DNA from 3 places in the Kitasatospora sp. NBC_01560 genome. Region 1 is predicted to be linked to each of the others. Evidence: riboswitches for the same ligand, from Rfam matches in the RefSeq annotation. Region 1 holds a riboswitch; each other region holds the start of a gene.

Region 1 (2,255 bases):
CTCGGGGTGGACCCGGACGATCCGGCGGGGGAGGCCGAGGCGAGGATGTCACCGTCGGCGAGGGAGAGGAAGTCACCCGCCGACACGAACCCGGCCGGGAACGAGGCGCCGAAGACGGCGCTCGCGCCGGTGGCCGGGTCGATCGTGAAGATGGTGTTGGTGCTGAAGGTGCCGGTCAGCAGCAGGCCGCTCGGCAACGGGCTCAGCGCGTTGAACACACTGACGGACGGCGATGCCGCCGGGCCGGTGACTGCCACCGACGCCGTCTCCGCCCCCGTGGCCGGGTCGATCGTGCGCAGCGCGGGGGCGGAGCCGGGGAAGTCGATCCCGTAGAGCGTGCCACCGTCGGCGCTGAACCCGATGTCGCCGTAGTCCCGCACCACCGGCACGCTGAACAGCTGCGTGCCGGTGGGGCTGTATTCGATCAGCCGGTGGTCGCCGCCGCCGGTGTTCGCCCACAGGGGTGCGGGCGGGCATGCCGCCCGGGTGTGCGGGACGGCCTTGGGCTGCGTTCCGTCGGCCGGCCTCGGCAGGGCCGTTGCCGTGCCCGATCCCCACAGCACCGTCGTGCCGGCCAGGGCCAGCCCGATGGCCGCGGTTGAACCACGGCGGGACAAGGACGGTCTGCTCGGCGTCATCTCAGCTCCAGATCGGTCGGGTGGGTGAATCGCCGCAGACCGTCCGGTTGGCCGCAGGTGCACGACCGATAGGCATATGGTGCGACAATTTGTGCACAATGAGTGACCTTCTTGCGGATCATTCATGCGGACAATCGTTCGACGTCCACCGGATGAACCACTGCCGTCCACCGGACAGCGCCGTTCCCGGTCCTCCTCCCGGATTCCTGAACGCCGGGCCGGTGGGCCCCGGCCGGGCCCGGCCGGCGCCGGCTTCGGCCGGCGTCAGCACCGGGGCCCGGGACGGTGACAGCCGGTCGGCCGGCTCCGACGGCGTCTCAGAATGTGGTCGGTTGAGTGATTCTCCGGTCGGATGCCGCGGGATTGGCCGTAGGCTGCCGGGTGTAGCTGGTACGCCCCGTCCGCCAGGCGGGGTGTCGTAAGAGGGAACCCGGTGACGCCTTTCAATTGGCCAGTCCGGGACTGCCCCGCAGCGGTGAGCGGGAACGACCGCCGTCAGACGCACTGGGCCCGGGAGGGTCTGGGAAGCGACGGCCAGTAGGTGTCCGCCCTGGAACCAGGGTGGGCGTGCCCGCGAGTCCGAAGACCTGCCTGCTGCCCGCCCGCGGTGGACCCGCGTGCGGCTGTCCGATGACCTCGAGGGCGGGTCGGCGACCACACCGGGTGGATCGGGCGTGCGCGTTTGCAGCGCCGGCCTGCCGTCTGGTTCGTCGTCCCTTCGCGTCCTCGTGCCGTCCTCGGGCACTTGAGGAAACAGACTCGCGAAGGAGAGTCCCTTGACCACGAAGTCCGCAGACGCGGCGACCGCGACCGTGTTCGGCTACCCCCGCCAGGGCAGGGGCCGGGAGCTCAAGAAGGCCGTCGAGGGGTACTGGAAGGGCACGGTCACCGCCGACGTGCTGCTGGCCACGGCCGCCGACCTGCGCCGGGGCAACTGGCGCCAGCTCGTCGACTCCGGCGTCACGGAGGTCCCGACCGGCGACTTCTCGCTCTACGACCACGTGCTGGACACCAGCGTGGCCGTCGGCGCGATCCCGGCCCGCCACCGGGCGGCCGTCGACGCCGACCCGTTGGACGGCTACTTCGCCATGGCGCGCGGCACGCAGGAGGTGGCGCCGCTGGAGATGACCAAGTGGTTCGACACCAACTACCACTACCTGGTGCCCGAACTCGGCCCCGACACCACGTTCGCCGCGAACCCGGCCAAGGCCGTCGCGGAGCTGCGCGAGGCGCTGGCGCTCGGCCACCGCGCCCGCCCGGTGCTGGTCGGCCCGATCACGTACCTGCTGCTCGCCAAGCCCGCCCCGGGCGTGGCCGCCGACTTCCAGCCGATCACCCTGCTCGACCGCCTGCTACCCGTCTACGCCCGGCTGTTGGCGGACCTGAAGGCCGCCGGCGCCGAGTGGGTGCAACTGGACGAGCCCGCCCTCGTCCAGGACCGCACCCCCGCCGAACTGAACGCCGCCGCCCGCGCCTACCGCGACCTCGGCGCCCTCGCCGACCGGCCGCAACTGCTGGTCGCGACGTACTTCGACCGCCTCGGCGACGCCCTGCCGGTGCTCGCCAAGGCTCCGGTCGAGGGCCTGGCACTGGACTTCACCGGACCGGCCGCCGCCA
Region 2 (2,255 bases), 3.3 Mb from region 1:
CCGCCGGCCCTTGCGCTTGGCGTCGGCCTCGTTCCGGTCGGCCAGCGCCGCCCAGTCCGGCTCGCCGTGCGGCTGCGGGGCGGGCGGCTGGGCCTGCCACTGCTGCTGCGGCATCTGCGGTGGCATCTGCTGCTGCGGGAACGGCTGCCCGGGGTGCGGCTGGACCGGCTGCTGCTGCACCGGCTGCGGCGGCTGCGGGGCGGGCGGCTGGGCCTGCACGGGCGGCTGCGGCGGCTGCTGGCGGACCGGCTGGGGCACCGGCTGCTGGTGGACCGGCTGCGGCTGGACGGGCTGCGGCGCGGGCGGCTGCGGCACCACGGGCACCGGCGGAACCACCGGCTGCTGCGCGGGCACCGGCGGCCCGTAGGAGGCGGGCGGCGGGCCGAATCCGCCCGGCGCCGGCGGTGCCGGCTGTGCGCCGGGGTACGGCGCTGGTGGCACCGGCCCGGGCGGCTGCTGCCCCTGCGGTGCCTGTCCGGGTGCGCCCGTTCCGTCGCTCATGCGTCCCCCTCGCTCCGCTCCCTCATGAGCCGTGATCGTAGGGCATGCTCCTGACCGAACTCCCGCCCGGTGACCATTCCGTTTCCCAATCCGGACACCCCCGGGCGCCGGCCGCGCACCCGCCCGGGCCGGGCCCGGGCGCCGCCGGGGCCCCGGCCCGGCCCTGCAACGGGCCCGTTCCGGTACCACCGGTCACCGGGCCGACACGCGGCGCCGCACAAGATGTGGTGTCGCATCGAGCGGACACCACTAGATGTATGCTCAATCCTGCTGTCGACGCAGGGGAACCCGGTGCGAGTCCGGGACTGCCCCGCAGCGGTGTGCGGGCGGCTCCGACCAGAGCCCGCGAGTCCGAGTACCTGCCGACGGCGTGCCGTCCGGCCTCCCCGCAGGGGCCTCCAGCACTGCACCACTTCCGGGCCTCGCGGGCGGGCCGGGGATGTCACCGTCGCGCGACGCCTTCCGGCCGTCGCGCCGTGCTCCCCTGCCCCGAACGGCCCGGCGCCCCCCGATCCACAGCCGCCGATCGCCGCCAGGAGAGAGCGCCTTGACCACCGCTGCCTCAGTCACCCTGCCCGCCCAGGGTTCCCCCGCCGTCCCGACGGTCTCCGACCCGGGCGGCGCGCTGCTCCGGCTGCTGACCGACCGCAGTGTCGACCTGCCGCAGGTGGACCCCGGCCATGTCGCCGCCGCCGCGCTGCGCGGCCGCCACGCCGGCTCGGACTTCGCCGAGCTGCGCGGGCTGGCCGTGGACGCCGCAGCGTCGATGATCGCCGAGGACCCGCAGTACTCGAAGCTGGCCTCCCGCCTGCTCGCACTGGAGATCGTCGACGAGGCGGTCGGCCAGGGTTCGGTCTGCTTCTCCGCCTCGATCGCCGTCGGCCACGCCGAGGGCCTGATCGGCGACACCACCGCGGCCTTCGTCGCCAAGCACGCAGACACCCTGGACGCGCTGGTCGACCCGCAGGGCGACGACCGCTTCGAGTACTTCGGCCTGCGCACCGTGCAGTCCCGCTACCTGCTGCGCCACCCGATCACCCGCAAGGTGGTCGAGACCCCGCAGCACTTCCTGCTCCGCGTCGCCTGTGGCCTGGCGGTCGGCGACAACGAGCAGTCGGTGCGCGAGGTGGCCGAGCTGTACCGCCTGATGAGTCGGCTGGAGTACCTGACCTCCTCGCCGACCCTCTTCAACTCCGGCACCAAGCACCCGCAGATGTCGAGCTGCTACCTGCTCGACTCGCCGCTGGACAACCTGGACTCGATCTACTCCCGGTACGCCCAGATCGCCCGCCTCTCCAAGCACGCCGGCGGCATCGGCCTCTCCTACTCGCGGATCCGCTCCCGCGGCAGCCTGATCCGGGGCACCAACGGCAAGTCCAACGGCATCGTCCCGTTCCTGCGCACCCTCGACTCCTCGGTCGCCGCCGTCAACCAGGGCGGCCGCCGCAAGGGCGCGGCCTGCGTCTACCTGGAGACCTGGCACGCGGACATCGAGGAGTTCCTGGAGCTGCGCGACAGCACCGGTGAGGAGGCGCGCCGCACGCACAACCTCAACCTGGCGCACTGGATCCCGGACGAGTTCATGCGCCGGGTCAACGCCAACGCCGACTGGTCGCTCTTCTCCCCGGCCGACGTGCCCGAGCTGGTCGACCTCTGGGGCGCCGACTTCGACGAGGCGTACCGCAAGGCCGAGCTGGCCGGCAAGGCCGTCCGCACCATCCCCGCGCAGACCCTCTACGCCCGGATGATGCGCA
Region 3 (2,255 bases), 6.8 Mb from region 1:
ACCGGCCGGGGGCTCCAGCGCTTCTCGACACCGGCGAGCCGCCAGTAGGCGATCGCCGCTCCCCAGACCACCACGAACAGGCCGACGATCGCGTAGCCGACGTTGTCCAGCGAGATGTCCGCGATCCAGCCGCTGACCGGGTCGGTGAGGTCCAGCTTCTCGTGCAGCACCGCGACCAGCTCGATGGTGCCGATGATGAACGCCACCGCGATCGACAGCCCGGTGATGGTCAGGTTGTAGTACACCTTGCGCACCGGGTTGGAGAACGCCCACTGGTACGCGAAGTTCATGAACGTCCCGTCCAGCGTGTCGAACAGGCTCATCCCCGACGCGAACAGCAGCGGCAGGCAGACGATCGCGTACCAGGGCAGCCCGGCGGCCGCGCCGGAGCCGGCCATCACCATCAGCGTCACCTCGGTCGCGGTGTCGAAGCCGAGGCCGAGCACCATGCCGACCGGGAACATCTGGCCGGGCCGGGTGATCGAGCGGGTCGCCCGGTTCAGCACCCGGGCCATCAGGCCGCGCGAGTTGAGGTGCTCCTCCAGCTCCGCCTCGTCGAACCGACCGGCGCGCATCGACCGGAACACCCTGAGGATGCCGAACAGCGCCGCCAGGTTGAGCGCGCCGATCAGGTAGAGGAAGACGCCGGACGCGGAGGTGCCGACCACGCCGAGCCACTGGTGCGTGGTGGACTCGTCGTCCATCAGCGTGTTGGCCAGCTGCGCGCCGCCCGCCACCAGGGCGGCCATCAGGACCACCATCGAGGAGTGGCCGAGGGCGAACCAGAAGCCCACCGAGACGGGCCGCTTGCCGTCGGCCATCAGCTTGCGGGTGGTGTTGTCGATCACCGCGATGTGGTCGGCGTCGAAGGCGTGCCGCATGCCGAGGGTGTACGCCGTGATGCCCAGGCCCACCCCGAAGACCTGGGTGCCGACCTTGTACTCCTCCGGAGCCACCAGGAAGATCAGCGTCCCGAACGCCACCACGTGCATGGCCAGGATCACCCCCATCAACCCGGCCGTGCGGAGGGTGTCCTCGCGCCGCCAGCGGAAGGTCGGCAGGGCGGTGGACACCGCTGGAACAGCGGCGGTTTCGGGCAGGGTCATCTTCGGATCACGCTCCAGCACCTCGTGGATAGACGTTCGTGAGATGCCGTGGCCGGTCTCCTGGCTGACGGGGCTTCCGCATCCGCCTTCCCAGGCGCGCAAGGCGCCCAGTGGCTTCGTGGATACGGACGAATCCCCCCGATCACAGTGGCGAGGGCCGCTCCGGACTCCGGACCCCTGAGGGTCCGTCACCGGTCTTCCCGAACACCACGGCGGGGAACACCGTAGGGGGCCGCGCGCCACCCTTGCAAGGCTGCGCACCTGCGCAGGTGTCCAGGATCACAGGCCGTGGGCTGCAAGAATGTCCGCATGCATCTCGTACCGGCCGACCGCGCGGGCCACCGCACCATCGACGGACACCGGGTCTGCGAGGCCATCGCCGCCATCGGCGACACCGGTCACGTCCGGTCCTGGGCCGAGCGGTTCTCACTGCTCGCCGACCCGGGGCGGCTCGCCCTGCTGCTCGCCCTGCACCGGGCCGGGCCGCTCGCCGTCTCCGACCTGGCGGTCGCCACCGGGATGCGCGACCCGGCCGTCTCGCAGGCGCTGCGACTGCTCCGCACCGCCGGTGTGGTGACCGGTGACAAGGACGGCCGTGTGGTGCGCTACCGGCTCGTGGACGAGGCTCTGCGCCCCCTCCTCGACGAGTGCGCCGCCGCCGAGCACGACGAGCACGGCGAGCCCCCGCTCCCCGCACCACCGCGGCCGGCCGACCTGACCGGCTGACCGGCTGACCGGCTCCGCCCACGGGACACCGCCCCGGGCCCGGAGTCCGCCTCACCGCTCCCGCCCTCGCCCCTCCCGTACCAGCCGTTCGAAGCGGTCCAGCGAGCGCCGGGCCAGGGGGTCGGTCGCGGGCCGCAGGAGCAGCCCGAGCGGGCCCGCGCCGGGGAGCCGGAACGCGCCGAGGAAGGCGAAGCGGGTGCCGGCCGCCTCGGGGCGGGCCGCCATCCCGCCGAGCAGGAAGCGGCTGCGCATCAGGCACCAGCCGGGTGCCAGCTCGACGTCGAAACGGGCCCGCAGCCGGGTGTGGCCGGTCACCAGCGCCTCGGCGCGGCCGTCCGCCGGTCCCTCGGTGACGCGGACCGACCGAATGTCCGGCAGCCAGCGCGGGAGCCCTTCCTCCAGGTCGGCCGCGGCCGCCCAGAC

The links. A riboswitch is a leader RNA that binds a small molecule or an ion and turns the genes downstream of it on or off. The one in region 1 is predicted to bind cobalamin.
Region 2: it holds a riboswitch for cobalamin, as region 1 does, so the genes downstream of both, OH807_RS25630 (ribonucleoside-diphosphate reductase subunit alpha) here and metE (5-methyltetrahydropteroyltriglutamate--homocysteine S-methyltransferase) in region 1, are expected to answer to the same signal.
Region 3: it holds a riboswitch for cobalamin, as region 1 does, so the genes downstream of both, OH807_RS09785 (HoxN/HupN/NixA family nickel/cobalt transporter) here and metE (5-methyltetrahydropteroyltriglutamate--homocysteine S-methyltransferase) in region 1, are expected to answer to the same signal.

Annotation. Positions count from the first base shown of each region.
Region 1 is NZ_CP109364.1:9,117,442-9,119,696, forward strand. Features, by position in the region: gene OH807_RS38895 (CARDB domain-containing protein) at 1-638, opposite strand, end outside; cobalamin riboswitch at 1,058-1,227, shown strand; gene metE (5-methyltetrahydropteroyltriglutamate--homocysteine S-methyltransferase) at 1,415-2,255, shown strand, end outside.
Region 2 is NZ_CP109364.1:5,860,694-5,862,948, reverse strand. Features, by position in the region: gene OH807_RS25635 (hypothetical protein) at 1-501, opposite strand, end outside; cobalamin riboswitch at 742-883, shown strand; gene OH807_RS25630 (ribonucleoside-diphosphate reductase subunit alpha) at 1,073-2,255, shown strand, end outside.
Region 3 is NZ_CP109364.1:2,355,622-2,357,876, forward strand. Features, by position in the region: gene OH807_RS09785 (HoxN/HupN/NixA family nickel/cobalt transporter) at 1-1,106, opposite strand, end outside; cobalamin riboswitch at 1,139-1,333, opposite strand; gene OH807_RS09790 (ArsR/SmtB family transcription factor) at 1,416-1,832, shown strand; gene OH807_RS09795 (SRPBCC family protein) at 1,884-2,255, opposite strand, start outside.